DNA from 3 places in the Cellulosimicrobium sp. BMG9.22 genome. Region 2 is predicted to be linked to each of the others. Evidence: riboswitches for the same ligand, from Rfam matches in the RefSeq annotation. Region 2 holds a riboswitch; each other region holds the start of a gene.
The links. A riboswitch is a leader RNA that binds a small molecule or an ion and turns the genes downstream of it on or off. The one in region 2 is predicted to bind thiamine pyrophosphate.
Positions count from the first base shown of each region.

Region 1: linked by a shared signal. The riboswitch ahead of AC4H2H_RS13490 (TenA family protein) and the one ahead of thiO (glycine oxidase ThiO) in region 2 are both predicted to bind thiamine pyrophosphate.
Region 3: linked by a shared signal. The riboswitch ahead of thiD (bifunctional hydroxymethylpyrimidine kinase/phosphomethylpyrimidine kinase) and the one ahead of thiO (glycine oxidase ThiO) in region 2 are both predicted to bind thiamine pyrophosphate.

Region 1 is NZ_JBZGBY010000019.1:62,420-73,805, reverse strand. It holds gene AC4H2H_RS13500 (DUF6882 domain-containing protein) at 1-870, opposite strand, end outside; gene AC4H2H_RS13495 (helix-turn-helix domain-containing protein) at 955-1,410, opposite strand; gene AC4H2H_RS13490 (TenA family protein) at 1,571-2,323, opposite strand; TPP riboswitch at 2,314-2,443, opposite strand; gene AC4H2H_RS13485 (VOC family protein) at 2,561-2,962, shown strand; tRNA gene AC4H2H_RS13480 (tRNA-Leu) at 2,978-3,051, opposite strand; gene AC4H2H_RS13475 (NAD(P)/FAD-dependent oxidoreductase) at 3,148-4,638, opposite strand; gene AC4H2H_RS13470 (hypothetical protein) at 4,843-6,339, opposite strand; gene AC4H2H_RS13465 (PadR family transcriptional regulator) at 6,339-6,671, opposite strand; gene AC4H2H_RS13460 (endonuclease domain-containing protein) at 6,976-7,875, shown strand; gene AC4H2H_RS13455 (Ppx/GppA phosphatase family protein) at 7,936-8,964, opposite strand; gene AC4H2H_RS13450 (SpoIIE family protein phosphatase) at 9,134-11,284, shown strand; gene AC4H2H_RS13445 (DUF501 domain-containing protein) at 11,304-11,386, opposite strand, start outside.
Region 2 is NZ_JBZGBY010000058.1:20-5,910, forward strand. It holds gene guaA (glutamine-hydrolyzing GMP synthase) at 32-1,645, opposite strand; gene AC4H2H_RS19565 (OmpA family protein) at 1,680-2,336, opposite strand; gene AC4H2H_RS19570 (hypothetical protein) at 2,354-3,001, opposite strand; gene thiE (thiamine phosphate synthase) at 3,150-3,842, opposite strand; TPP riboswitch at 3,895-3,972, shown strand; gene thiO (glycine oxidase ThiO) at 3,977-5,305, shown strand; gene thiS (sulfur carrier protein ThiS) at 5,311-5,547, shown strand; gene AC4H2H_RS19590 (thiazole synthase) at 5,611-5,891, shown strand, end outside.
Region 3 is NZ_JBZGBY010000017.1:79,153-90,538, reverse strand. It holds gene AC4H2H_RS12810 (VOC family protein) at 53-433, opposite strand; gene AC4H2H_RS12805 (quinone oxidoreductase family protein) at 871-1,869, shown strand; gene AC4H2H_RS12800 (hypothetical protein) at 1,866-2,153, shown strand; gene thiD (bifunctional hydroxymethylpyrimidine kinase/phosphomethylpyrimidine kinase) at 2,111-3,097, opposite strand; TPP riboswitch at 3,090-3,186, opposite strand; gene AC4H2H_RS12790 (YceI family protein) at 3,201-3,872, opposite strand; gene AC4H2H_RS12785 (SDR family oxidoreductase) at 4,020-4,922, opposite strand; gene pheT (phenylalanine--tRNA ligase subunit beta) at 4,919-7,534, opposite strand; gene pheS (phenylalanine--tRNA ligase subunit alpha) at 7,534-8,667, opposite strand; gene thpR (RNA 2',3'-cyclic phosphodiesterase) at 8,950-9,612, opposite strand; gene AC4H2H_RS12765 (TrmH family RNA methyltransferase) at 9,609-10,496, opposite strand; gene rplT (50S ribosomal protein L20) at 10,553-10,939, opposite strand; gene rpmI (50S ribosomal protein L35) at 11,008-11,202, opposite strand; gene infC (translation initiation factor IF-3) at 11,303-11,386, opposite strand, start outside.

The DNA of each region.
Region 1 (11,386 bases), on a different contig from region 2:
CTCGGGCGTCCCGGCACCGGGCGCCGCCCCGTGCTCGACGTCCTCGAGATCGTCCGCCGCGCCGTCGGCCTGTGAATCGCCGTCGCTCGCCGGGCGACCGTGCTCGTCGCCCGAGGCGCCGTCGGTGTCGGGCGCGTCCGTGGGAGGTGTTCCGGCCTCGACCTGGATGCGAGAGATCCTCCGGGCCGCGTCGAACGTCACGACGACCGCGCCGTCGGGCAGCGCGAGCACGAGCCGGCCGCGGTCCTCGGTCAGCGGGAGCGAGCGACCCTCCGCGTACGCGACCACGGCGCGACGGTGGTCGACCACGGTCACCGAGAGCAGTCCCTCGCTCAGCGTCCGCACGACGCGCGGCACGCTCGGCGCGGGCAGCTCGAGGCTCGGGTGCTCGAGGAGGAACCACGCGCGCGTCCCGCTGCCGACGGGCGCGCTGTAGTGCGCGTACGACCCGGTGGTGGCTTTCGCGGCGAGCGCGAGGCGGTACGGCAGGTCGTCCGCGAGCGCCAGCTCGGCCTCGGTCGCCTCACGCAGCCCGGTCGCACGGGTGCGCTCGGCAGCGCGCAGCACGTCCTCGGGGAAGCCGTTGACGTTGTGCCAGGACCACATCCAGCTCCCCGGCCCTGGTGCCGCGGTCCCGAGGAACTGCAGGCGGCACTCCGTGGTGGCTCCGGAGTCGGCCGTGAAGGTGAACGTCCCGGTCGACATCTCGGCGTGCCAGGGGTGGTCGCCGTACCGGTCGACGAGGTGGAGCTGCTGCTCGTGCGAGAGGAACGCGGCGTCGTCGACGAGGTCCTGGAGACGCGCAGGGGTGTCGTGGCGCTCCGGCGCGGCCAGCTCCGCCGTGCCCTGCGCGGTCTGCTGCTCCGTCATGATCCGACCGTAACCGCGCCGCTCGGTCACCCGTGGGGTGCGACACGCGGCAGGACCCGCGGGCCCCGGCCGGCTCTCAGGCACTCAGGCCGCGACGAGCAGCGCGTCGCCGGCCCGCCCGAGGGTGCGGACCGTCGTCGTGCCGCGGGCGACCGGGAGGTCGCGGACGGGTGCGCCCGCCGGTCCGACATGGCGCGGGGCGGACAGCGCGCCGCGCTCCCGGACGGACGACAGCACGCGCACCGGGGCGACGGGCCGCAGCTCCTCGCCGGTGCGCGCGACCAGGTCGACGAGACGGATCCCCAGCGCCCCGCACACCGCGGCGAGCACCTCCGAGGACGCCTCCTTGCGGCCGCGCTCGACCTCGGACAGGTAGGCGGTCGAGACGCGGGCCGAGGCGGCGACGTCGACGAGCGTGCGTCCCTGCGCGAGCCTCGCGCGCCGGAGGATCCCACCGATCACGTGGCGCAGCAGCGGTTCCGGTCGCGCGCCGTCCCGCCGGGCGGTCTGGTGCCCCGTCGTCCCGCTCGTCGCGCCCATCGTTCTCCCCGTCCGTCGTCCGCGCCCGCCGCCTCACCGCGGTGCTCGCCACGCTACCCGCGCCTCGCCCGGGTGCCGAGCACCCGGGCGAGGATCTGCTCCTGGCGTAAGGGACGACGTCGCGTGCCGGGCAGCCACCGTCACCTCCGACGCGGCGCGCTCACCACTGCTCGAGCGACCACGCCATCTGCCAGAACCGGATCTCGTGGCGGCAGCTCAGCTCGAACGCGCGCTCCATGCGCGCACGTTCGGCCGCCCCGGCGTCGGCTGCGAGCGCGTCGAGGCGGGCGCGCAGGTCTCCGAGCACGCCCTCGGTGCGCTCGGCCGCGTAGAACTCCCACCAGCCCGCGAGGGGGTGGTCGTCACCGATCGACCCCGGCGTGGTGGAGCGCTCCGCGAGCCAGAACCGGCGTGCCGACCAGATGTACGTCCACGGGCACGGCAGCAGCGCGGCGAGCAGGACGCCGAGCGAGTCCCGGCCCGCCGCGAGCATGTGGTCTACGTACGCCTGGGCGCTCGGCGCGAGGCGCGTCGTCTGCGCTTCCTCGTACGTCACGCCGAGGAAGTCGCACATCGCGTGGTGGGCGTGCGACTCGTCGTCGAGCAGGAAGCCCGCCTTGTCGTGGAACCAGCCGGCCCACGCGCGGTCCGGGGCGAGCGTCATGCCGAGGCCGTAGCAGCGCAGGTACGCCGTGAGGTACTGGTGGTCCTGGCCCACGTAGTGCCGGACCGCCGCCGGCTCGACCGAGCCGTCGCGCAGGCCGGCGAGGAACGGGTGGTCGTAGAACTCGGTGAACAGGTGCGCATACCGGCGGCCGAGGTCGGCGGTGAAGCCGGCCTCACCGTCCGGGACGAGGACCGTCGGGTCGTCCGCGAGGACAGGGTTCAGGGTGATGGCAGCAGGCGTCGTCATGCCCACGTTCCTCCGCTCGTGCTAGCGAGATCAGGTTCGACGGGTCCGGGCGGCCGTACCGCTCGTCTCAGTCCCTCGGCCCGGGCTCGTCGCCCGGGCGGGACACCCCGCGTGGTTCGTCGGCACCCTAGCAGCGCCTCGCCGGGGTCGCACGACGGTCCGCCGCGCGGGCGCGTCATCGGGGCGCGACGATGGAGGCACCCGAGGACCGACGCGCACCGATGCCGGGAGGCGACGATGTTCCGCAGCCTGTTCCCCATCCTCTCCGTGGCCGACGTGGAGCGGTCGCTCGGCTTCTACCGCGACCTGCTGCGCGGGACGGTCGAGTACGCGTTCCCCGACGACGGCCCGCCCGTGTACGTGAGCGTGCACGTGGGCGACTCGCCGCTCGGCATCGGCCTCGACGACGGCTCGGTGCCCGACGGCGTCGCCCGCACCGCGCTGTGGGTGTACGTCGACGACTGCGACCGCGCCGTCGAGCACCTCGCCGCGGCCGGCGTCCCCGTGATCCAGCCCCCGACCGACCAGCCGTGGGGAGAGCGCGTCGCGCGCGTGCAGGACCCTGACGGCAACGTCGTGGTCCTCGGTCAGGAGACCGCGCCGCCCGCCGAGCCGGACGGGCCGACGGGTCTGTCGTGAGACGCGACGGAGACGTGCCCCCAGCGGGACTCGAACCCGCACTGCGCCGGGTTTAAGCCGGCCGCCTCTGCCAGTTGGGCTATGGGGGCTGCGCCCGACCCTACCGGCACGCGACGAGGGGCGAGCCACGTGCGCGGCCCGCCCCTCGTCGTCGGGCAGCTGTGCCGGGCCGGAGCCCGGCGGAGTCAGGAGGCCTTGGCCGCCGGCGTCCTGTCGTCCGCGTCCACGGTGCCGGCGCCCGACTCCGCGGCCGCCGCCGAGCCCTGGGCGGACTGCTTGACCGGTTCGCCGTCCTTCTTGGGAGGCACGGACGCCGCGCGGAACTCCGCGCGCGGGTCGTGCAGCGAACCGAGCGACACGAGCTCGCGGCCCATGAGGAACTGGCCCATCCAGCCGATGAAGATGCGGATCTTGCGGTTGCCCGTCGGCATCGCCATGACGTGGTAGCCGCGGTGCATGAGCCACGCGAGCGTCCCGCGAAGCTTGAACACGCCGAAGAGCTCGGCGACGCCCTTGTACAGACCGAGCGACGCGACCGTACCGACACTCTTGTGGCGGTACTCGACCGGCGCCTCGCTGTGCAGCTCGAGCGCGAGGTTGTCGGCGAGACGCGTGGCCTCGCGGATCGCGTGCTGCGCGTTCGGGGGGCAGAACTTGCCGGGGTTGAGCACGTCCGGGACGGCGGCGCAGTCGCCCGCGGCCCACGCGTTCGGCACGACGACGCCGTCGGAGTCCGCGACCTGGAGCGTCGGGAGAACGGTGACGCGACCCAGCTTGTCGACGGGGAGGTCGGACGCCTCCTTGATGACCGGGTTCGCCTTGACGCCCGCGGTCCACACGATCGTGTCCGAGTCGAACTCGACGCCGGTCGACGTCACGACGTGGCCGTCGACGCACGAGGACAGGAACGTGCTGAGGTGGAACTCGATGCCGCGCTTCTTCAGCTCGTCGAGCGCGTACAGGGCCATGGGCTCGCTGAGCTCGGGCAGGATGCGCCCGGCGCCCTCGATCATGACGAAGCGGAGGTCCTTCTCCTCGATCGTCGCGTAGTTCTTGGTCGCGTAGCGCGCCATGTCCTCGATCTCGGCCAGCGCCTCGATGCCCGCGAACCCGCCGCCGACGAAGGTGAAGGTCAGCATGCGGCGGCGCAGGTCCTCGTCCCATGTGGACGACGCCACGTCCAAGCGGTTGAGGACGTGGTTGCGGACGGCGATGGCCTCCTCGACGTTCTTGAAGCCGATCGCGCTCTCCGCGAGCCCCGGGATGGGCAGCGTGCGCGACACCGAGCCGAGGCCGACGATGAGGTGGTCGTAGGTGACCGAGTAGTCGTCGCCCTCCTCCGGGTGGATCGTCACGCGGCGGTTGCCGTGGTCGATCCCGACGACCTTGCCCTGGAGCACGTCGACGCCCTTGAGCGCGCGGCGGTGCGGCGCGACGACGTCGCGACCGTCGATCGAGCCCGCAGCCGCCTCGGGGAGGAACGGCGCGTACGTCATGTACGGGCGTGGGTCGACGACGACGATCGCCGCCTCGCGGCGGCCGAGCTTCTTGCGCAGTCGTCGAGCGGCGTACAGACCCACGGAACCACCGCCGAGCACGACGACGCGCGGCACCTTGCGGGGCCGCGGCGAGGCGGTCTGGGCACGGCTGACCGAGGTCAGGTCATTCTGAGGCATGGTTCCAGAGTATTACCGGTTGCGGCACAGGCGAGCCGGAGCGTCCGTCAACCGGGCGTGACGCGCCCCACGCAGCCGCGCCCGCGGGTCGCGAACCGGGCGAAAGCGGGCGACGCGCGCCGGGCGCGCCCGACCGAGACGTGAGGATCCGCCCCGGAATCTCGCAGATCCGGGGCAGATCCTCACGTCTCGACGAGCGAGTTCTCAGCCGATCGCGCCGAGGACCGGGGTGGGCCCCGCGGGCTGCGGCTGTCCGCCGTCCTCGGGCGCTCCGGGTGCGGGCGTGACTGCGTCCTCGGGGGCCGTCGGGTCGTCCGACGGCGCGGGGTCCTCCGGCAGCGCAGGGTCGTCCGGCGGCGCAGGGTCGTCCGACGGCGCAGGGTCGCCCTCGCCGGAACTCTCGCCCTCGTCCGTCGCGCTTGCTCCCGTGCCCTGCTCCGTGTCCTCGCTCCCCGCGCTCGACGGCACGGACGTCGGCGCCTTGAGGAACGGCCAGGGCATCGCGTGCGTCCGAGTCCCGGTCGCGGGGACGGGCCGGCCGTCGGCGTCGTCGTGCTCGATGTCCTCCTCGGCCACCGCACGCAGCGGATAGACGTTCCACCGCTCGCGCCCGTCGGTCGAGAGCGTGGGCTGGAAGTACCAGGAGCCGTCCACGTCCGGGACCGTCCAGGCGCCGAACGCGCCGTCCTCGGTCACGGTGCGGACCTGGCGGCCGCGGTCGTCGAAGATCTGCACGTCGCGGACGGGATCGCCCGCGGCGTCGTAGACGAAGAGGTTCGAGACCTGCGCCCCGTCGACCCACACGCCGTCGCCGCCGGGACCGAACCCGCCGTCGTACGCGACCTGGTGCGTCCCGCCGCTCGCGTCCGCCCAGCCCTGCTGGTACCCGCTGTCCCAGCCGGACACGGTGACCGAGCCGCTCGCCGCCGTCACGTAGAGGACCGTAGGGACGGCGGCCACTGCCGCCGCGACCGAGATCGGGCGCACGAACCTCGGCAGCCACGCCGTGGGCAGCCACCGGCCCCGGCCCCACTGCACGCTCACGACGATCGCCGCCAGCACGACGAGCCGGGCCGAGACGTCGCCGGGCATGACGGCGATCCCGTAGCCGCCGACGAGCGCGAGCAGCAGCGTCGCCACGACCCAGCCGCGCAGGATCCACCACGCAGGGGTCAGCGTCCGCAGGAACTCCATGACGGACGCCCACTGCGGCGTCGAGGTCACGGGGTGCCACAGCGAGCGCCACCCGGACGACAGGATCCCGCCGAGCACGAGCAGCCGCCCTCGTAGGCCGATGCGCGGGCGTCGTCCCGGTCCCGGTGCCGCCGCGGCGCCGAGCCCGGCCGCTGCCCGCAGCTCGGCCGCGTAGGCGGCGGGCGGGCCGAAGAACGCGACGAGGTCGAGCGCCGTGTCGACGTCGCTCGCCCCAGGGTCGAAGGGCCCCGCTCCCCCGGGGACGTCGCCCTCCGGGGCGCCCGGACCGCCGTCGGGCACCTGCCCGCCGGCGTCACGACGGCGCGGGAGCGCGCCGGGTGCGTCGACCACCGCTTCGGCGAGGTCGGCCTCGAGACCGTCGGTCAGGTCCTCGACCTGCTCGGGCCGCAGGTCGGCGAGGTGCGCGCGCACCTGCTGCGCGTACGCGTGGACGTGCCCGTAGAAGGCCAGGCCCACGGGTGGGCCGGGGGGCGTCGTCGTGCTCATCAGGCGGCCACCTCTCCGGTGCGCAGCAGCGCGGACACGGTCCCCGCGAACGTCTGCCACTCCTTGCGCTGCAGGTCGAGCATGGCCCGGCCCTGCGCGTTGATCCCGTAGTACTTGCGGTGCGGGCCGGCGTCGGACGGCACGACGTACGTCGTCAGCGCCCCGCTCGCATACAGGCGTCGCAGCGTCCCGTAGACCGACGCGTCGCCCACGTCGTCGAGCCCCGCCGCGCGCAGCCGGCGCACGACGTCGTACCCGTACCCGTCCTCGTCGGCGACCGCGGCGAGCACCGCGGCGTCGAGCACCCCCTTGAGCAGCTGTGTGGCGTCCACCGCACCCTCTCCCTGTCGAGTCTCCGCCGCCTCCGTGCGACCGTGCTGTGCACACTACCGCGCTCTGCGCAGTACCGCGCACAGCAGTACGCGGAGACTCCGCGATCCTGACGCTGAGCGGACCTCCCGGCCGCCGAGAAGTGCCCTTCCGCCCTGAAATCGCGCGAATCGGGGGCGAGTTCTCACTTCTCGGCGGGACGCGCGCGTTTTCTGGCGGTGCACAGGCCCGACGTCGGGTGGTCCCGTCCACAGGAGCGGCTCTCGTCCGAGCATGGCGGTTCTCGTGCGGCCAGGCTCCCGGTCCATGGACACGCCGCCTCGACCACCGTTCACGCTCGCGGAAGGGAGCGCTGTCGGGCTCTCCGACAAGGCCATGCGACATCCACGCTTCGCGACCCCGACGTCAGGCGTCCGGGTCCCGGCCGAACTCGCCGACGACCTCGTGGTCCGCGCCCGCGCGATGCTCCGTGTCTCGCCCGACGGCTCCGCGATCAGCCATGCCACGGCGCTCCGGCTGCACGACGTCGACCTGCCCACCTCGATCGCACGGGACGAGCGTGTCCACGTCAGCGTCCCGTCGAGCGCGGTCGTGCCCCGCCGGGCCGGGCTCGCAAGCCACACGTTCGACGCGGCGGTGCTGCCCGCACTGACCGTGCGGGGGGTGCTGGCCGTGACGCCGGAGCACGCGTGGCGCCAGCTCGCGGGTTCGCTGTCGATCGAGGAGCTCGCCGTGCTCGGCGACGCGGTCGTGCGGCGGCGTCGGCCGCCGACGACCGTCGCCGCGCTCCGCCGAACGGTGGACACGGCCCCCGCCGGCACCCGCGGGATCGCCCGGCTGCGGGTAGCCCTCGAGCTCGTGCGCGCGGGGACGGACTCGCCGATGGAGTCGCGGACCCGACTCCTGCTCGTGGGTGCAGGACTGCCGTGCCCGCGCATCAACGTTCCGGTCCACGACGCCGCGGGCGCCTTCGTCGCAATGCCGGACATGACCTACCTCGAGGCGAAGGTCGCGATCGAGTACGACGGCGACGTGCACCGCACCGACCGGCGGACCTGGCGTCGCGACATCGCGCGCAAGCAGCAGCTCGAAGAGCTCGGGTGGCGCGTGATCGTCGTGACGGCGGACGACGTCTACCTCCACCCGGAACGCCTCGTCGCCCGGGTCCGCGCGGCCCTACGACGTCCGGTGACCGCCGAGAAGTGAGCTTCCGCCCCGGAATCGCGCGAATCCGGGGCAGATTCTCACGTCTCGGCGGCAGGGACGTCAGGCGATCGACCAGGCGATCCCGTCGAGGATGTCGTGCTCGCTCGTGACGACCTCGGTGAGCGACCCGCCCGCCGCGGCGACGTCGTCGCGCACCCGGCGCACGACCTCCGACCACACGAGCGCGCCGGCGCCGATGACGTCCACCCGGCCGGGGTGCATGAAGCCGAGAGCGGCGCGCTCGGCGCGCGTGCGGTGCAGCAGGTCGTCGCACGCGGCGAGGACGTCCTCCACGGGCAGCACGGACCCGTCGATCCGGTCGCGGTCGTACGCCGCGAGGCCGAGCGCGTGCGCGGTCACGGTGGTCACCGAGCCGGCGAGGCCCACGAGCGTCGTCGCCTGCCCCAGCGGCACGACGGCGGCCGCCTCGTCGAGCGCGGCCCGCACGTCCGCACGCGCCAACGCCACCTCGTCCGCGGTCGGCGGGTCCGAGCGCAGGTGCCGCTCGGTCAGGCGCACGCAGCCGACGTCCATGGAGAACGCGGCGTCGGGGGTCTCGGTGCCGAGCACGAGCTCGGTCGAGCCCCCGCCGAGGTCCACCACCACGTAGGGGCCGGGCCGTACGGCCGCGACCGTCGACGTCGCCCCGCGGAACGACAGCGCCGCCTCCTCCTGGCCGGAGACGACCTCGGGCTCGACACCCAGCGCGTCGAGGACCCCGGCGACGAACTCGTCACGGTTCTCGGCGTCGCGCGTCGCCGACGTCGCGACGAACCGCGTGCGCGTCGCCCCGAGCTCGACGATGACGGCGGCGTAGCGGCGGGCGGCGTCGAGCGTGCGCGCGAGCGCCTCGGGAGCGAGGCGCCCCGTACGGTCGACGCCCTGCCCGAGGCGCACGACCTCCATGCGGCGGTCGAGGTCGACGAGCGTGCCCGCCGCCGCGTCGACGTCCGCGACGAGGAGACGGATCGAGTTGGTGCCGCAGTCGATCGCGGCGACGCGCGAGAGGCCGGACGAGCGCGGAGCCTGGGCCGACGACGTCGTCGCGACGCGGGGCGCCGGCGAGGCGGGGAGAGAACCGGTGGTCATGCGCCAAGCCTGCCACCGCGCACGCCCCGCACGCCCTGTGCGTCTGCCCACCCGCACACGAGCAGTCCGGCTTCGACGGCGCCCGACGGCAGAGCAGACCGGCCACGGGCGAGGCATGATGGCCGCGGCGGCGCCACAGGTCGACGCCGCGAGAGCTGGTGGAGGGGTCATGCAGGAACGGGCGGACGAAGCCCTCGACGCGCTGGGCGCGCTCGGCGCGACGGCGCCTCTCGAGGATCTCGACGAACGGGACGCCGAGCGGCTCGCGATGCTCGAGGCGGCGGCGCAGGCGTCGGGTCTCGGGACGTTCCGGTGGGACCTCACCACCGGAGCGCTGCGCTGGGACGCCGCGCTCCTGGAGACGTTCGGGTACACCGAGGAGACGTTCGGCGGGACCATCGAGGCGTTCGACGCGCGCGTGCACCCCGACGACCTGCCCGCCGTCACCGCGGCGCTGGACCGGGCGATCACGACGTGCGGGGTCTACGAGGCCGAGTTCCGGGTGCTGCGACCCGACGGCACGACGCGCTGGCTCAGCGCGCGCGGCCGGGCGCTGCCCGGCGACGCTGGATCCGCCGAGCAGGTCGTCGGCGTCACGACCGACACCACCGCGCTGCGCGAGGGCGAGGAGCGCATGCACCGCGTCCTCGAGGAGATGACGGTCGGGTACTACTGGCTCGACTCCCGGTGGCGCTTCGGGTACGTCAACGCCGAGGCCGAGCGCATCCTGGGCAGCTCCCGCGACCGCCTGCTCGGCGGCGTGGTGTGGGACCTCTTCCCCGCCGCGGTGGGGTCGGCGTTCGAGGGCTACCGCGAGGTCGCGCGGACCGGGAGGCCGGTCGTCTTCGACGCCTACTACCCGGCTCCGCTCGACGGCTGGTACGAGGTCCGCGCCGTCCCGGAACGCGGCGGGGTCGCGTCGTACTTCACGGACGTCACCGAGCGCCATCGCGCACTCGCCCAGGCGGAGGAGGCACGGGCGCGCTCGGCGCTGCTGGCCGCGGTGGCCGGCGACCTCGCCGAGACCCTCGACCCCGTCCGGGCTCTCGAGACGGTGCTGCCCCACCTCGTGCCCGGCCTGGCGGACTTCGCCATCGCGAGCATCCTCGACGAGGGGACGACCGGCTGGCAGCAGCGACTGCACGACGTCGCGGCGCTGCACGCCGACCCGGACCTGCAGCCGGTCCTCGACGAGTACCGCCGGCTCCGGGTTGCTGCACTCACCCCGACGTCGCTCGTCGCCGAGACCCTGGCGGGTGCCCCCCACGCCCTGCGCGCGGGTTCCCCGCGCCCCGGCGACCTCTTCGCGGACGGGCCGGCCCGCGAGCTCCTCGACCGCCTCGCGCCGCGGGCTCTCGCCGTCATGCCCCTGCGCGGCCGCGGGCGGGTGCGCGGTCTCGTCACCCTCGGGCGCGGTGCCGAGCGCGGCGACTTCTCCGAGTCGGAGCTCGGGACCCTGCGCGACGTCATGGCCCAGATCGGCCTCGCGCTGGACAACGCCCGCCTGAACGCCGTCCAGCGCGACCTGGCCGAGGAGCTCCAGCGCAGCCTGCTCACCGCGCTGCCGGAGCCGGACCACCTGCACCTCGTCGCCCGGTACGCGCCCGCGACGTCCGGGGCGCAGATCGGCGGCGACTGGTACGACGCCTTCCTCGTCCGTGACGGGAGCACCTGCCTCGTGATCGGCGACGTCGCCGGGCACGACCTGCGCGCCGCCGTCGCGATGGCCCAGATCCGCAACGTGCTGCGCGGAGGGGCGCACGCCGTCGTCCAGCCGCCCGCCGCCATCCTGGCGTCCCTCGACCTGGCGATGCACGACCTCGCCGTGGGCACGATGAGCACCGGCATCCTCGCCCGGGTCGAGCAGCCCGAGAGCCTCGAGGAGCACGACCTCCGGACGCTGCGCTGGTCGAGCGCCGGCCACCTGCCCCCGCTGCTCATCGACCCCGAGGGCAGGGCCGAGCTGCTGACCCGGCCGGCGGACCTGCCGCTCGGGATCCTCCCCCGCTCGGACCGCCACGACCACACCCAGCTCATCCGCCCGGAGTCCACCGTCCTGCTCTACACGGACGGGCTCGTCGAGCGCCGCGGGGAGTCGCTGCTCGTGGGCCTCGAGCGGCTGCGCAGCACAGCGGAGTCCCTGGCGGGCGAGACACTCGACGAGCTGTGCGACCGGCTCATCGCCGAGCTCGCCCCGACCCGTGGGGACGACATCGCGATCCTCGCGCTGCGTGCGCACTCGGGCGAGGCCCCTCGCCCGGCCGAGGCGGGCCCCGAGGTCCTTCCCGAGGACCTCGCCGGCCCTGCGGACGGGGCCTGAGACCCGCTCCCGGGGTCGGTCAGCAGGTGCAGCGGTCGGGGCGCCAGGTGCCGCGCACGCGCTCGAGCGCCTCGTCCCCGAGCGGGTTGACGCCCGGACCCG
Region 2 (5,891 bases):
CCGCACCGCGACCGTCAACGGGACCGGACGGTCACTCCCACTCGATCGTGCCCGGCGGCTTGCTCGTCACGTCGAGCACGACCCGGTTGACGTCGGCCACCTCGTTGGTGATGCGCGTGGAGATGACGGACAGCACGTCGTAGGGCAGGCGGGTCCAGTCGGCGGTCATGGCGTCCTCGGACGACACGGGCCGCAGCACGATGGGGTGCCCGTAGGTGCGGCCGTCGCCCTGGACGCCGACGGAACGTACGTCGGCGAGCAGCACGACGGGGCACTGCCAGATCTCGCGGTCGAGGCCGGCCCTGGTGAGCTCCTCGCGCGCGATGGCGTCGGCGGCGCGCAGCGTCTCGAGCCGGTCGCCGGTGACCTCGCCGACGATGCGGATGCCGAGCCCGGGGCCGGGGAACGGCTGGCGCCAGACGATCTCCTCGGGGACGCCGAGCTCGAGCCCGACGGCGCGGACCTCGTCCTTGAACAGCGTGCGCAGGGGCTCGACGAGCGAGAACTGCAGGTCGTCGGGGAGCCCGCCGACGTTGTGGTGCGACTTGATGTTGGCCGCGCCCTCGCCGCCGCCGGACTCGACGACGTCGGGGTAGAGCGTGCCCTGGACGAGGAACTTGACCTCTTCGCCGTGCTCGCCCGCCTCGGCGACGATGTCGCGTGCGGCGTCCTCGAACACGCGGATGAACTCGCGGCCGATGATCTTGCGCTTCGTCTCGGGGTCGCTGTGCCCCGCGAGGGCGGTGAGGAACCGCTGGCGCTCGTCGCGCACGACGAGGCGCACGCCGGTGGCGGCGACGAAGTCGCGCTCGACCTGCTCGGCCTCGCCCGCGCGAAGGAGCCCGTGGTCGACGAACACGCAGGTGAGCTGGTCGCCGACGGCCTTCTGCACGAGCGCCGCGGCGACGGACGAGTCGACGCCGCCGGACAGCCCGCAGATGACGCGCGCGTCGCCGACCTGAGCGCGGATCGCCGCGACCTGGTCGGCGATGACGTTGCCGGGCGTCCAGTCGGGGGCCAGCCCGGCGCCGTCGTACAGGAAGTGCTCCAGCACGGTCTGGCCGTGCGCGGAGTGCTTGACCTCGGGGTGCCACTGCACGCCGAACAGGCGGCGCGCGCGGTCCTCGAACGCCGCGACCGGGGAGCCCGACGACGTCGCGAGGACCTCGAAGCCCTCGGGTGCGCGGTGCACCGCGTCGCCGTGGCTCATCCACGTGGTCTGGTTCTCGGGCGTCTCCGCGAGAAGGACCCCGGCCGAGCACACCTCGACCTCGGTGCCGCCGTACTCGCGCAGCCCGGTCTGGGCGACCTCGCCGCCGAGCGCCTTGGCCATCGCCTGGAAGCCGTAGCAGATGCCCATGACCGGAACGCCGGCCTCGAAGAGCGCCGGGTCCACGAAGGGGGCTCCGGTCGCGTACACGGACGACGGCCCGCCGGACAGGATGATGGCGGCCGGGTCCTTCGCGAGCATCTGCTCGACCGTGAAGGTGTGCGGCACGATCTCGGAGTACACCTTCGCCTCGCGCACGCGGCGCGCGATGAGCTGCGCGTACTGCGCGCCGAAGTCGACGACGAGCACGGGCCGAGGCGTGGGGACGGTCGTGGCGGGCGCGGGCGACGCGGCGGCGTCTGGAGCGGAGGTCACCCACCGATTCTAGGTGCCCGCGGGGCGCGCTCCGTCAGCCGTCCTCGAACGACAGCTCGACGCGACGGTTCTGCGCCCGGCCGGCCGGGTTGTCGTTCCCGCCGATGGTGTTCTCCGCGACCGGCATCCTGCTGCCGTGGCCCTCGACCGTCAGGGTCAGGTCCGGTCGCTCGGCGCGCAGCACCGTCGCGACGGACTCTGCCCGCGCGGCGGACAGCTCGTCGTTGCGCTCGTCGGTCCCCATCGAGTCGGTGTGCCCGTCGACGGCGACCGCGCTGCCCTGCGGGATCTGGTCGAGGAGCTGCGCGAGGGCGGCCGCGGCCTCTGGCGAGAGCTCGGACCGGTCGAACGCGAAGAGCAGGTCGGCCGTGAGCACGACCACCGTCTCCCCGTCGTCCTCGCGCGTCGTCTCGAGGCCCGTCGTCGCGTCGTCGACGTCGAGCGGGAACGTCGAGTCGTCGACGCTCAGCGGGTGGACCGCGTCCTCGCGCATGGCGTCGGTGACCGCCTCCGCGAGGATCGCGTCGCGCTCGTCCGCGAGCTGCTGCTCGACCTCCGCGACGAGCTCGTCGTGGCGGGCGGAGGCGTCGTCCGACGCGGCGGGTGCCGCGGTCGCCGGCGAGGCGACCGCGACGGCCGGCCCGGCCACGAGCGCACCGGCCGCGAGGACGGCGCCGACGACGCGACGCACCGGGCTACGGTTCGACGTCACTCGACACCGTCGAGGTACGAGATCTCCGCGGCCGTGAAGGCGGGCAGCCCCTGGCCAGGCAGGACGTCGATCGTCGCGGGCGAGCCCTCGGGCGCCGGTAGCTGGGCCCACGCCTCGATCGTCGCGTGGTTGACGAACCCGCCGAAGGGGTACCGCGGCGACCCGACGATGTGATAGCTGCACTGCTGCGGGTCGGGCGAGCCGCCCTTCCACGATCCCTCGGTGCAGAACGGCCGGTACTGGACGAGGCCCACGGGGTCCGTCGCGGTGAGGACCCAGTCGATGCCGAGGTCCGTGTGGCTCGCGGACGCGTCGTCGGGCTGGGCGTCGCTGTCCCAGCGCAGCGCCCAGCGCACCGTCAGCACCTCGTCCTGCACCTCGACGGAGCGGAGCGTCGTCGTGAGCGTCCCACCGAGCGAGCCGCTCGGGGCGTCGACGGTCTGCTCGGCCATGACGGCGTCGCCGACGCGCGCGGAACCGACCTCGGCGGCTCCGTCATCGGCCGGCGCACCGACGCCGGTCTCCGCGGCGCCGGTCGCGGGCGGGTCGGCGTCGTCCCCGGACCCGCCGAGGAGCCCGCAGCCCGACAGCGCGAGAGCGACGACGACGGTCAGGGCGGCGAGCGTCGAGCGAGTGCGGTTCATGATCCCCCGAGTCGAACGGTCCACCGCCGCCCGACGACCGGGCGGCGGCCCGCCGTCGACCCTGCCATACCGGACAGCACGGGCGGAACCCGCCGGAGGTGGGCAGAAGTCCCCATCCGGCGCCTCGTCGGGCGCGTTGCGTCCCTGGTCAGGCGCCGACGACCCGGGCGCGCAGGTCGCGCGCGGCACTCTCGGGATCGGGAGCCTGGGTGATGGCCCGCACGACGACGACGCGCGTCGCCCCGGCGTCGAGCACCGCGTCGAGCCGGCCGGCGTCGATCCCGCCGATCGCGAACCACGGCGTCGCCGGGCGGGTCGTAGCGACGTCGCGCAGCAAGTCGAGCCCGACGGCGGAGCGGCCGGGCTTGGTCGGCGTCGCCCACAGCGGCCCGACGCAGAAGTAGTCGACGTCGGGGTCCGCCTCCGCCGCGGCGGCCTGCGCCGCGGAGTGCGTCGACCGGCCCAGCACGGGCCCCGGACCGAGGAGGGAGCGCACGGCCGGCACGGGCAGGTCGCCCTGGCCCATGTGGACCGCGGGGGCTCCGGTGAGCGCCGCGACGTCCGCGCGGTCGTTGACCGCCCAGAGCGCGCCGTGCTCCGTCGCGACCCGGGCGACGACCGCCTGGAGCTCGAGCTCGCGCGCGACGTCGAGCGTCTTGTCCCGCAGCTGGACGACGTCGACACCCCCCGCGAGCGCCGCGTGGAGGAAGTCCTCCAGGTCGCCGCGCTCCTCGCGTGCGTCGGTGCACAGGTACAGGCGTGCGTCGGCGAGGCGGGCGCGTGGGCCGGCTCCTGCGCCCGGAGTCGGCGCGGCGGACGTGGCGAAGGTCTCGGTGCTCACCCGCCGGAGCCTAGCCGCGGCCCACCCGGTGCAGGCGGTACTGTGGCCGACAGCACGGGAGCCCGCACGGGCTGAGAGGGCGTAGGAGCCGACCGTCGAACCTGATCTGGGTCATGCCAGCGAAGGGAGCGCACATGCACCCCCCTGTTCGCCCGCGGTCCGTGGGCGCCTCTGCTGTGGCGCCCGACGGCGCGCGCGACGTGGTCGTCGTCGGCGGCGGGATCGTGGGGCTCGCCGTCGCGTGGCGCGCGGCGCGCGCAGGGCTGGCCGTCACCGTGCTGGACCCCTCACCCGGGGACGGCGCCACGCACGCCGCCGCGGGGATGCTCGCCCCCGTGACCGAGGCCGACTTCGGCGAGGACGACGCGCTGCGCCTCCACGTCGCGGGTGCGGCGGCGTGGCCCGGCTTCGCGGCCGACCTCGAGAGGGCGACCGGGCCCGGCGTCGGTCTTCGTGCCGCCGGGACGCTCACGCTCGCGTATGACGCGGACGACCTGGCGCTGCTGCGCCGCGTCCTCGCGCTGCACGCGGACCTCGGCCTCGCGTCGCGCGAGATCTCCGTCGCCGACGCCCGGCGCCGTGAGCCGTTCCTCGGCCCGCGCGTGGCAGGTGCCGCGTGGGCCCCAGGGGACCACGCGGTCGACCCGCGCGCGACGCACGCCGCGCTCCTCGCGGCGCTCGGTGCCGGGACCCCGATGCCCGGCACCGCCGTCGTGCGCGTCGCGGCGACCCGGCTGACGCTCGACGCCACCGGGCGCGTCACGGGCGTGCACGACGACGCGGGCCGGCTCCACCGTGCGGGTGCGGTCGTCCTCGCCGCGGGCTGGCAGTCCGGCGCGCTGGTCGCGGACGTGCCGGGCGTCGTCGTGCCGACGCGCCCCGTGAAGGGCCAGACGCTGCGTCTCGACGCCGGGCCGGACCTCGCGCTCGAGCACGTCGTGCGGGGCGTCGTGCAGGGTCGGCCGGTCTACGTCGTGCCGCGCGACCCCGTGCCGGACGGTCCGCGCGCGGGCCACCGGGAGGTCGTCGTCGGCGCGACCACGGAGGAGAACCCCGACGACCGGCGCGCGACGGCGGGCGGTGTCTTCGCACTGCTCCGGGACGCGCGCGCCCTGCTGCCCGGGATCGACGAGGCGGCGCTCGTCGACGTCACGCCGCGCGCGCGGCCCGCGACCCCGGACAACCTGCCGCTCGTCGGCCCGACCGCGGTCCCCGGCCTGCACCTCGCGACCGGCCACGGCCGCAACGGCATCCTGCTCGCCCCGCTCACCGCCGACGCCGTCGTCGCGGGGCTCGTCGGGACCGCGCTCCCGCCCGACGTCGCGGCCGCGGTCGCCATCGCGCGCACCGACCGTTTCCCCGCCGAACCCGCGGTTGTTCCCCGATCCGCGCCCGAGTCCGGGTGCAACCCCGGGTTCGGCACCGTCCCGACGGCGCACCAGCCCATCACGACACCGAGGTGAGAACCGTGAACCCCGTACCGACCGTCGAGGTCACCGTGAACGGCGAGCCGCGCTGGCTCGCCCCCGGCACCGGCCTCGAGGAGCTCGTCGCCACGCTCGTGCCGCAGTACGTCGCCGACGGGACACCGCAGGGCGTCGCCGTGGCCGTGGACGACGCCGTCGTGCCGCGCGGCGCGTGGGCGACCACGGTCGTCGCCTCCGGAGACCGTATCGAGATCGTCACCGCCGTCCAGGGCGGCTGAGGAGGAACCGTGACCACGACCGACATCTCCCCTGGCTCCCCCGGTGCCGCGAGCAGCCCGTCGCTGGGCGACGACCCGCTCGTCGTCGCCGAGACGACCGTCGGCTCGCGCCTCGTCATGGGCACGGGCGGCGCCGCGAACCTGCTCACGCTCGAGGATGCGCTCGTCGCGTCCGGGACCGCACTGACGACCGTGGCGATGCGCCGCGTCGCGGTCCGTGCGGGCGGCGAGGCGAGCCCGGACGCCGGGATCTGGGCTCTCCTCTCGCGCCTCGGCATCCGCGCGCTGCCCAACACCGCCGGGTGCTTCTCGGTGCGCGAGGCCGTGCTCACCGCGCACCTCGC
Region 3 (11,386 bases), on a different contig from region 2:
GCTTCCCGTGGGTCCGGTCGGCCCGGTTGCTGTGCTCGTCCGGTCTGGTCGGTCAGGCGGTCGCCCAGACGCCCAGCTCGTTGCCGCTCGGGTCGAGGAAGTGGAACCGGCGGCCGCCCGGGAATTCGTAGGGGCCGCGCACGACCTCTCCCCCGGCGGCGGTCACCGCGGCGAGGGTCGCGTCGAGGTCGTCGGAGAACAGCAGGACGAACGGGCCGCCTCGCGAGACGTCGTTCTTCTCGGCGAGGCGGAGGCCGCCCGCCTCCTCCTTCCCGCCCTCGGCCGGCGTGCGGATGCCGGCGTACTCAGGGCCGTAGGGCACGAACTCCCAGCCGAACACCGCCGCATAGAACGCCTGCGCGGCGGCCAGGTCCGTGACGGGAAGCTCGACGTAGTCGATCGAGTGATGGATGCCGTGCGCGTGGTTTCCCATGACCCGACCCTGCCACGCGCCCCCGACACGGCCCGGGGACATCGCCGCGGGGTCGGACCGAGCGCTCGGACGACCCGTCACCTCCCGACGTCGCCCGTCCCGGCCGTCACCCGCCCGTCCGTTCGGCACTCCGCTGGGCTGTTCGGCACCTTGAGCTGCCGAACCCAGCCCGACCTGCCGAACGGTGCGGGAGGTGCCGAACGGTGCGGGAGGTCCAGGGCGGGACGAAGCCAGGTCGGGGCGGGTCGTGTGCGAAGGGCGTCAGAGCCGCGCTCCAGGAAGCGAGGACGACGGACCAGGGCGACGGCGCGGCAGCCCGGGCACACGACCCGACCCGACCACCCAGCCCGACCACGCGGGCCGTAGACCCGACCCAACCGACCCGACCCGACCGACCCGACCCGACCACGACCGGGCGACGACCCTAGGCTGGGCCCATGCACGCGATCGTGGCCCGCGAGGCGGGTGGCCCTGAGGTCCTGGAGTACACCGAGCTGCCCGACCCGTCGCCGGGACCGGGCGAGCTGCTCGTCCACGCCGCGGTGGCGGGCGTGAACTTCATCGACACCTACAAGCGCTCCGGCGTGTACGCGATGGACTACCCGCACGTCGTCGGCAGCGAGGGGGCCGGGACGGTCGTGGAGGTCGGCGAGGGGGTCGACGAGTTCGCGGGCGGCGACCGGGTCGTGTGGACCGAGGCACCGGGGTCGTACGCGGAGCTCGTCGTCGTCGCGGCCCGCGAGGCGCTCCACGTCCCGGACGCGGTGTCGTTCGAGGACGCGACCGCCGTCGCGCTCCAGGGCCTCACCGCGCACTACCTGTGCACGTCGTCGTACCGCGTGCAGCCGGGCAACCGGGTCCTCGTGCACGCGGGCGCGGGCGGCGTCGGGCTGCTGCTGACCCAGATGCTCGTCGCGCGCGGAGCGCACGTGATCTCGACCGTGTCGACGCCGGAGAAGGCCGAGCTGTCGCGCGCCGCGGGTGCCGAGCACGCGATCCAGTACACGGCGTTCGCGGACCTCACCGCAGAGCTGCCCGAGGTCGTGCGCGGGCTCACGGGGGGCGAGGGCGTCGCCGCGGTGTACGACTCGGTGGGCAAGGACACGTTCGACGCGTCGCTCGCGTCGCTGCACCGGCGGGGCACGCTCGTGCTCTTCGGCGGGTCCTCCGGCCAGGTGCCGCCGTTCGACCCGCAGCGGCTCAACGCCGGTGGCTCGCTCGTCCTCACGCGCCCCAAGCTGGCGGACCACACGGCGACGCGCACCGAGCTCGTCGAGCGCGCGACCGAGGTGCTCGGCGCGGTCGCCGGCGGGACACTGCACGTGCGGGTGGGCGCCACGTTCCCCCTCGCCGACGCAGCCGACGCGCACCGCGCCCTCGAGGGGCGCGCCACGACCGGCAAGGTCCTGCTCCTGCCCGACGGCGGAGCCGCGTGAGCTGGGACTGGGTACCTCCGCGTCCGGGGGAGCGCGACGGGTCCGACGGCGGCCCCTCCCCCGCGCTCCGACGCGCGGTGACCGTGCTCGCCGTCCTGGTCACGGGCGCGTTCGTCGCCTACTACCTGACGATCGGGGTGCGCCAGGGCGAGGACCGCTGCCTCGCCGAGCGGCCCGCGGGCGTCAGCGCGGGACAGGTCGAGTCCCGCTGGCGGTGGTGGCCGCCGGGCACCGAGTGCGTCTACCCGGCCGGGACGACCGGCGAGGACGTCGCGCGAGCCTGAAGCGCGTGGAGGTGGTCGACCGGCCCACGGCCCGTCCCGACCCGGAGCGCGGCGCCGGCCCGGAGCGCGCCCGTGAGCCACTCCTTGGCCTCCCGCGCAGCCTCGTCCCAGCTCTCTCGCTGAGGACGCAGCGCGGCGAGCGCCGCCGAGAGCGAGCACCCGGTGCCGTGCGTGTGCGGCGTGTCGACGCGCTCGCCCTCGAACGTCGTCACGACGGGCGCGGAGCCGCGTCGCGGGGCGACGAGGGCGTCCGGCGAGGTCGCGCCGCGCAGGTGGCCGCCCTTGAGCAGCACGACGACGCCGCTCGCCGTGGCGTACGCGCTCGCCTGCGCGAGCGCGTCGGCCCAGGTCTCGGCGGCGGTCGGGCCCGCACCCCCGGCGGGCGCGGCCAGCACGGCGAGCTCGGGGAGGTTCGGGGTGACGACGTCGGCGCGCGTCGCGAGGTCGCGCACGGCCTGCTCGGCTCCCTCGTCGAGCAGGCGATGACCCGAGGTCGCGACCATGACCGGGTCGAGGACGACCCACGCGCGCGGCGCGCCGACGGCCTCGCGCGCTGCCCCGAGGTCGTCGAGCCACGCGGCGATCGCGCGCGCGTTCTCAGCGTCGGCCACCATCCCGATCTTCACGGCGTCGATCTCGACGTCGTCGGACACGGCGTCGAGCTGCGCGCGCAGGAAGTCCGGGCCGGGCACGTGCACCGACCGCACCCCGTGCGTGTTCTGGGCGACGAGCGCCGTCGTCACGGCCATGCCGTACGCCCCGTGCGCGCAGAACGTCTTGAGGTCCGCCTGGATGCCGGCGCCTCCGGTCGGGTCGGTCCCCGCGACCGACAGCACGCGCGGCCGGGACGGCCGGTGGCCGGCGTCCGGGGCGGCGTCAGGGCCCGGGGCGGGATCGATCCCGGGTGCGGACGAGGAGGAGGGTGCGGACAGGGCGAGCGTCATCGCCGGACATCCCTTCGCTGGTACGAGCCAGAGCAGGTTCGACGGGTCTCATCTCAGCCCCGTCGTGCGGGGCACCCCGTGTCGTCCGTCATGCTAGCGCGCGTCAGCCCTGGTGGATCGCCTCGCCCGCGATCTCGAGCGTGACCTTCTTGCCGACCAGGAACCCGCCGGTCTCGAGCAGCACGTTCCACACGAGCCCGTAGTCCTCGCGGTCGAACTCGCCGGTCGCGTGGAAGCCGAAGATGTCGCGCCCGTAGGGGTCGCGCCGCGCGCCGCCGTACTGCATCGTCAGGTCGACCCGGTGGGTGACGTCGCGGATCGTCAGGAGGCCGCTGACGAGGAAGCGGGCGGGAGCCGCGGACGTCTGCACGCGGTCCGACGCGAGCTGCGCGCGCTCCGGCGAGCGGTTGCGCAGGCGGGCCCACGCGAGGATCTGGTCGTCCTGGCTGCCCTGCCACGTGACCGACGTGCTGCGGAACTCGAGCGTCGGGAAGGTCTCGACGTCGAGGAAGTCGGCGCTGCGCAGGTGGACGTCGCGGTCCTCGTGGTGCGTCGTGAGGCTCGCCGTGTCGATCGTCGCGCTGACGGCGGAGTCCAGCGGGTCCTCGCCGACGAGGACCGTCGCGCTCGCCCGGGTGAACTCGCCGCGCACGGGCGCGACCATCATGTGCTGGCCCTGGAAGCCGACGCGCTTGTGCGCCTCGTCGAGGACATAGGTCCCGGCGTCGGGCACGGTCATGCCGTTCCACTGTCGGACCGGCCGTGTCGTGGTCATCCGTCGCCTCCGGCGTCGTCGTCGAGCCGCGACAGCGGTGTCCGCCCGGTACTGGTCAGGTGTCTCGACTCAGCATTCCCGATACCTAGGTGAACATTCAACTATCCGGAGGGTGACGTTCACGACCCGCGCACCGAGCGGTCCGGGTCACCGGGCGGGGAGCGCTCCGGGCATCGGGTCGTCGTCGCCCCAGCGCGTGACCCGCAGACGGCGCGCGTCCGGTCCCGGCAGGTCGACGCCGTCGCGGGCCGCGGCGTCGGTCGCGGCGCGCAACGACTCCGGCGAGTCGTGCGTGACGCGGACGAAGGCGCCCGAGAACGCGTCGAGCTCGCCCCGGGCGATCGCGACCACCATCTCGACGGTCCGCGCCACCGGCGTCCACTCCGTGCGGTCGGCATGCATGTCCATCGACGCGGTCATGTCGGTCTGCACGACGCCCGGCGCCACATCGAACGTGCGCAGCCCGCGCGCGAACCCGGAGCGGTGCAGGTTCGCGCCGAGGCGCAGGAGCGCGGTCTTGCTCGCGTTGTACGCGCTCGCTCCCTCCATGTCGTGCGACCCGGCCCCGCTGTTGAGGTCCACGACGCGGCCACCGCCGCGCGCGAGCATCCCGGGCACCACGGTCCGGGCGAGCAGGAACGGCCCGCGCACGTTCGTCTCGACGATCGCCCACCACTCGTCGGGGTCGGCCTCCCACAGCGGGACCTCGGCGTCGACGCGGCCCGCGTTGTTCACGAGGAGGTCGACGCTCCCGAGCACCGCCTCCGCCTCGCCGACGGCGGCCTCGACGGCGGACGCGTCCGTCACGTCCGCCGTCACGACGACGGCGCGGCCTCCGCGCTCGTCCCGCGCACCCTGCGCCGCGATCTCGTCGGCGACGTCCGCGAGCTTGTCCGCGTCGCGGGCGAGCAGCGCGACGTCGACGCCCGCCGCGGCGAGACCGACGGCGATCGCGCGGCCGATGCCGCGCGACGCCCCGGTCACCAGCGCGGTCCGGGCGGGCGCGACGGCCTCGACCGCCGGGCCGGTGCCGTCCGTCGCGCCGCTCATGCCCGCAGCTCCGCCCCGACCCGCTCGCGTGCGGCCACGACGGCGCCGTCGCGCACGCGCGCGACGTCGTCGGCGGTCAGCGTCCGGTCCGCGGCCCGCAGGCGCAGCGAGAACGCGAGCGACTTGCGGCCCTCGCCCACCTGCTCGCCCGTGAACACGTCGAACAGCGCGAGGTCCTCGAGCAGGTCGCCGGCACCCTCGGCGACGGCGGCCCGCAACGCCTCGGCGGTGACCGCCGCGTCCACGACGAACGCGAGATCCTCCTTCGCGGCGGGGAACCCGGACACGGGCGTCGCCTGCACGGGCGACTCCTGCGACCCGGCGACGAGCGCCGACAGGTCGACCTCGAACGCGACCGAGCGGGCCGGGAGCCCGAGGTTCTCGAGCACCTTCGGGTGCAGCTCGCCGGCGTGCCCGACGAGAGTCCCGTCCGCGAGCTCGAGGCGGGCGCAGCGCCCGGGGTGGAAGGGGGCGCGCGCCGTGTCCGCGACGACGGTCACCCGGGCACCCACACGCTCGGCGACCAGGCGGGCCGCGGCCAGCGCATCCGTCCAGTCCGCCGCGCGACCCGGCCCCCACCAGCCGGCACGCTCGCGCCGCCCGACGAGGACGCCCGCGACGTGGCGCGGCTGGGCCGGGACGGCGGCAACGATCGCCGCGAGGTCCTCGTCGCTCGGCCGCACGCCGCCCGGCAGCGCCGGGGCGGCGGGTGCGCCGGGGCGCGGGTGCGTGACGAGCCCGACCTCGAAGAGCGCGACGTCCGTCAGGCCGCGGCCGACGTTACGGCGCACGGTCTCCAGCAGCGTGCTGAGCACGTCGGTGCGCATGAGGGGCCGGTCGTCGGCGATCGGGTTGAGCAGGCGCAGCGCACGACGGCGGTCGTCGTCCGCGGGCAGGCGCAGGGCGTCGTGCTCGGTGTCCCCGACGAACGGGTAGCTGAGCGTCTCGACGAAGCCGTCCTCGGCGAGCGCCCGCGCGACCGAGCGACGCACGCGCTGCTCACGGGTCAGCCCGCGACCGCCCGGCGCGGCCGGGAGGACCGACGGGATCTCGTCGTAGCCGACGAGGCGCGCGACCTCCTCGACCAGCTCGGCGGGCTCGGTGAGGTCGGGACGCCACGACGGCGGGGTCACGACGAGCGAGTCCGCCGCATCTGGGCCGTCGACCGCCCGCTCGACGGTGCAGCCGATCGCACCGAGCGCGCCCACGACCTGCTCGAGGGTGTACGGCACGCCGACGAGGCGCTCCGCCTCCCCGACCGGGAGCCGGATCGACGACGGCGCGGGGACGCGGTCGAGGTCGCTCACCGCCGGGTCGGCGGTCCCTCCCCCGAGCTCGACGAGCAGGTCGACCACGCGCTGCGCGGCGACCGCGGGCAGCCGCGGGTCGACGCCGCGCTCGAACCGCTTCGCGGCCTCGCTCGACAGCTTGTGGCGCCGGGAGGTGCGTGCGACCGACACCGGGTCGAAGTGCGCAGCCTCGACGAGCACCGCGGTCGTCGTCGGACCGACCTCCGAGGACGCGCCGCCCATGACGCCCGCGAGGCCGAGCACGCGCGACCCGCGCTCCCCCTCGGGGCTGTCCGTGATGAGCAGGTCCTCGGGGTCGAGCGCGCGGTCGGCGTCGTCGAGCGTCACGAGGCGCTCGCCCGGCGTGGCTCGGCGCACGACGATCGGACCGGCGACCTGGTCGAGGTCGTACGCGTGCAGCGGCTGCCCGAGGTCGAGCATCACGTAGTTCGTCACGTCGACCGCGAGCGAGATCGGCCGCATGCCCGACGCGGTGAGCCGGCGCTGCATCCATGCGGGCGTCTGCGCCCCCGGGTCGATCCCCCGCACGACGCGCGTGACGAACCGGTCGCACCCGAGAGTCCCGTGGATCGGCGCGTCGTCGTCGACCTCCACGGGGAAGCCGTCAGGCGTGGCCGCGGGCGTCGGCGTGGGCAGCGACGCGGGCAGGCCCGGGTCGGTGAAGCGGGCCCCCGTCGAGTGCGAGAACTCGCGCGCGACGCCGCGGTAGGAGAACGCGTAGCCGCGGTCGGGCGTGACGTTGATCTCGAGCACCTCGTCGCCGAGGCCCAGGAGCGCGATCGCGTCCTGGCCCGGCGTGAGGTCCTCGGCCGCGTAGCCGAGGCGCGGCAGCACGATGATGCCGTCGTGGTCCTCGCCGAGGCCCAGCTCGCGCTGCGAGCAGATCATGCCGTCGGACACGTGCCCGTACGTCTTGCGGCTCGCGATGGGGAACGGTCCGGGCAGGACGGAGCCCGGCAGCGCGACGACGACGAGGTCTCCGGGGCCAAAGTTGTGCGCGCCGCACACGATGCCCCGCGCACCGCCCGCCGGCATGTCGGCGGGGTCGACGCCCTGGATCTCGGCGACGTTGTGCTCCTGGCCGACGTCGACCAGGCACCAGTTGATCGTCTTGCCGTTCTTCTGCGGCTCGGGCGACATCTCCAGGACGCGGCCGACGACGAGGGGTCCCGTCACGGCCGCGCCGTGGATCGCCTCCTCCTCGAGGCCCACGCGCACGAGGTCCGCAGCGAGCCGCTCGGCCGTGAGGCCCTCCGGCAGCTCGACGTGGTCGCCGAGCCAGTCGATGGCGACGTACGGCATCAGATCTCCGTTCCGAACTGGGCGGAGAAGCGCGCGTCGCCCTCCACCATGTCGTGCATGTCCGCGATCCCGTGGCGCAGCATGAGCGTGCGCTCGATGCCCATGCCGAAGGCGAAGCCCGAGTACACCTCGGGGTCCACCCCGACGGCGCGCAGCACGTTCGGGTTGACCATCCCGCAGCCGCCCCACTCGATCCAGCCCGGCCCGCCCTTCTTCTGCGGGAACCACAGGTCCATCTCGGCGCTCGGCTCGGTGAACGGGAAGTAGCTCGGGCGCAGTCGCGTGCGCGCCTCGGGCCCGAACATGGCGCGCGCGAACGCGTCGAGCGTCCCGAGCAGGTTCGCCATCGTCAGGCCCTTGTCGACCGCGAGGCCCTCGACCTGGTGGAAGACGGGCGTGTGCGTCGCGTCGAGCGCGTCCGTGCGGAACGTCTTGCCCGGGCACGCGACGTAGAGCGGCACGCCGCGCTCGAGGAGCGAGCGCGCCTGGACCGGGGACGTGTGCGTGCGCAGCACGAGGTTCGACGGCACCGCCGTGCCGTCGTCGCCGTCGGTGCCGTCGGGCCCCGCGACGTAGAACGTGTCCTGCATCTGCCGCGCGGGGTGGTCGACGCCGAAGTTCAGGGCGTCGAAGTTGAACCACTCCGTCTCGACCTCGGGTCCGTCGGCGATCTCCCAGCCGAGGCCGACGAAGAAGTCGGCGACGCGCTCCTGGAGCGTCTCCAGCGGGTGGCGCGCCCCGGACGGCGTGCGCCGCACGGGCAGGGTGACGTCCACGGCCTCCTCGACGAGGACGCGCTCGTCGCGCTCCGTCTCGAGCTCGGCCTGGCGCGCGGCGAGCGCCTGGTTCACGCGCCCGCGCAGCGGGCCGAGGAGCTTGCCCGCCGTCTTCTTGTCCTCCGGAGCGAGCGAGCCGATCTGCCGGTTCGCGAGCGCCAGCGGGCTGCGGTCGCCCGTGTGCTCCGTGCGCACGAGCTTGAGCGCGTCGAGGTCACCGGCCGCCGCGATCGCGGCGAGGGCGGCGTCGAGCGTGCGCTGCAGCGCGTCGGCGTCGAGCGGAGAAGGGGCGGAGAGGGTGTCCGGGTCGTCGGACCCGCGCGGGGCGGGGGCGACCTCGGCGTCAGGGCTGGACATGCGTGCCTTCCTGGCGAGGGCTGGACTGGAGCCTGCGGCGGTGTGGCCCCGCGGGATGCGTCACGCGGGGCGGACGCGCGAGGCGCGCACGGGTGCGCGCGTCGGCGTCATTCTAGGGCGCCCGTCCGGGGCCGGTCCGTCCCGCCGCCGGCGGGAGGGGTGCACGCGTCAGTCGCGCGGGCCCGTGACGGGCCCGGGAAATCGACGATCGTCTCGCGTGCGCACCGGGCCATCCTCGCACACGGGGACCGGACGGGCCATGGAGTTCGTCGGGCACCGTCGTCAGCCGGGAGGCGCCGTCCCGGCGAGCGGCACGGACGCGACGGTGCGGTGCACGGGGCGCCCCGAGGCGTCCGACAGGTCGGATTCGACCAGGTGCAGCTCCGCTGCGGTCCAGGCGGGCCCGGAGTAGACGGCGAGCGCCGCGGCCGGCGCGGCCAGAGGGTCGCCCGCCGTCGGGTCGGGCGCGCCGCGGCCGTGGCTGCGGGCCCGGGCGGTGGCTCGGCGCTGCGCCTGCCGGGCGCCGGCCGCCGCACGGGCGACCGTGAGGTGCGCGCGCTGGCGCGGACGGCGGTCGAGGCGCACACCCGCCTCTCCCGCCGCCGCGGCCACGGAAGCGTTGAGGTCGCGCAGCGCGTCGGCGCCCTCTCCCCCGACGCCGACCCACAGCACGCGCCGGTCGAAGACCCCCGCCCCCTGCAGGCGCAGCGACAGAGGCGCGACCTCCGCCGCCTCCGGCTCGAGTGCGGCGGCGAGGTCGGGGACGGCGCCCTCGGGGACGTCGCCGAAGAACGAGACGGTCAGGTGCCACAGCTCGGGCGGCGTCCAGCGCACGAGCGGCCCGCCGTCGGACCGGCGTGCCTCGAGCGCGTGCGCGCTCGCGAGGGCGAGCGCGAGGTGGTCGAGCGCTGCACGGTCGGGGTACAGCGCGGCGAACAGCCTCATGCGCTCCTCCCCCGTGGACCGACCGGACGGTGCGCGCGGCTCGACGCGTAGAGGCACACCGTGGCGGCCGTCGCGAGGTTGAGCGACTCCGCCCGGCCTCGGATCGGGACGCGCACGACGGCATCGGCGAGGGCACGGTCCGCCTCCGGCAGGCCCCAGGCCTCGTTCCCGAAGACCCACGCGGTGGGGCGGGCGAGGTCCGTCGTTCCCTCTGCCAGGTCCGCGGCCGGCGCGTCGGCAGGGGTGCTCGCGACGTCGAGGAGGTCGTCGAGGTCGAGGTCTCCGGCGCCGTCGGCCGCGAGGACGAGCAGGCCCGCGGTGCGCAGCGCGTCGACGGCCTCGGCGAGACCCACGCCGGTGATCACCGGGAGGTGGAACAACGACCCGGCGGTCGACCGCACGACCTTGGGGTTGTGCACGTCGACGCTCTCGCCCGCGAGCACGACGGCGTCCGCGCCCGCCGCGTCGGCGGCCCGGATCACGGTGCCCGCGTTGCCCGGGTCGCGGACCGTCGCGAGGACCGCGACGAGCGCCGGGCGGTCACGACCGGGCGCCGCGAGCGAGCGGAGGACGTCCTCCAGAGAAGGGGTCTCGACCCGGACGACGGCCAGCACGCCCTGCGCGTCGTCGCTCATCGCCGAGAGCACCTCCGCCGTCGCGACGTGGAGGTGCAGCCCGGCCGCGCGGGCGTCGGCGACGATCTCCGGGTGACGCGCGCACGCCGCCGGCGTCACGTAGACGTCGCGGACCCGGGCGGGTGCATGGCGCACCGCCTCGCGCACGCCCTGCGGCCCCTCGACGAGGAGCCGGCCGTGGCGCGAACGCGCCGAACGCCCGGACAGTGCCCGGACCGCCTTGACCCGGTCGCTGCGAGGGTTCGTCAGCGTGGGTTCGAGCGGGCCGGGCGCCGTCCGGGCGTCCGTTGCGTCGTGGGCGCTGGTCAGGCTGCGACCTTCGGCGCGTTGACGTCCGCGGGGAGAGCGTCCTTCGCGACCTGGACGAGGGCGTTGAACGCCGCCACGTCGTTGACCGCGAGCTCGGCGAGCAGGCGACGGTCGACCTCGACACCCGCGGCCTTGAGGCCCTGGATGAGGCGGTTGTACGTCATGCCCTGTGCGCGCGACGCAGCGTTGATGCGCTGGATCCACAGCTTGCGGAAGTCTCCCTTGCGCGCCTTGCGGTCACGGTAGGAGTAGACGAGGGAGTGGGTGACCTGCTCCTTCGCCTTGCGGTAGAGGCGCGAGCGCTGGCCGCGGTAGCCCGCTGCGCGCTCGAGGGTCGTACGGCGCTTCTTCTGGGCGTTGACCGCCCGCTTCACGCGTGCCACGTGATGCTCCTTGCAGTTCGGGGCTCAGGGGTGAGCCGGTCGGTGACGGGTCCCGTCACCGCGCCGGATCACTTGCCGAGCAGCTTCTTGATGGTCTTGACGTCGGCGGGCGAGACCACCTGGTCCGAGGCGAGGCGACGCTTGCGCTTGGTCGACTTGTGCTCGAGGTAGTGGCGGGCGTTGGTCTGCTCACGCATGACCTTGCCGGTACCCGTGATGCGGAAGCGCTTCTTGGCACCCGAGTGCGTCTTGTTCTTCGGCATGTCTGCCGTCTCTCCTTGTGTCCGGTCAGCCACCTCGCGGTGGCCGACGTGCTCGGGTCCGGGCCGGTGGGCCCGGACCCCGATCAAGTTCGTGCGGCCGTCAGCCGGCCTTGCCGCGCGGCGCGGGCTTCGGCGTGGGGCGCGGGACCCCCGGCTTGGGGACGGCAGGCTTGGGCGTCGCAGG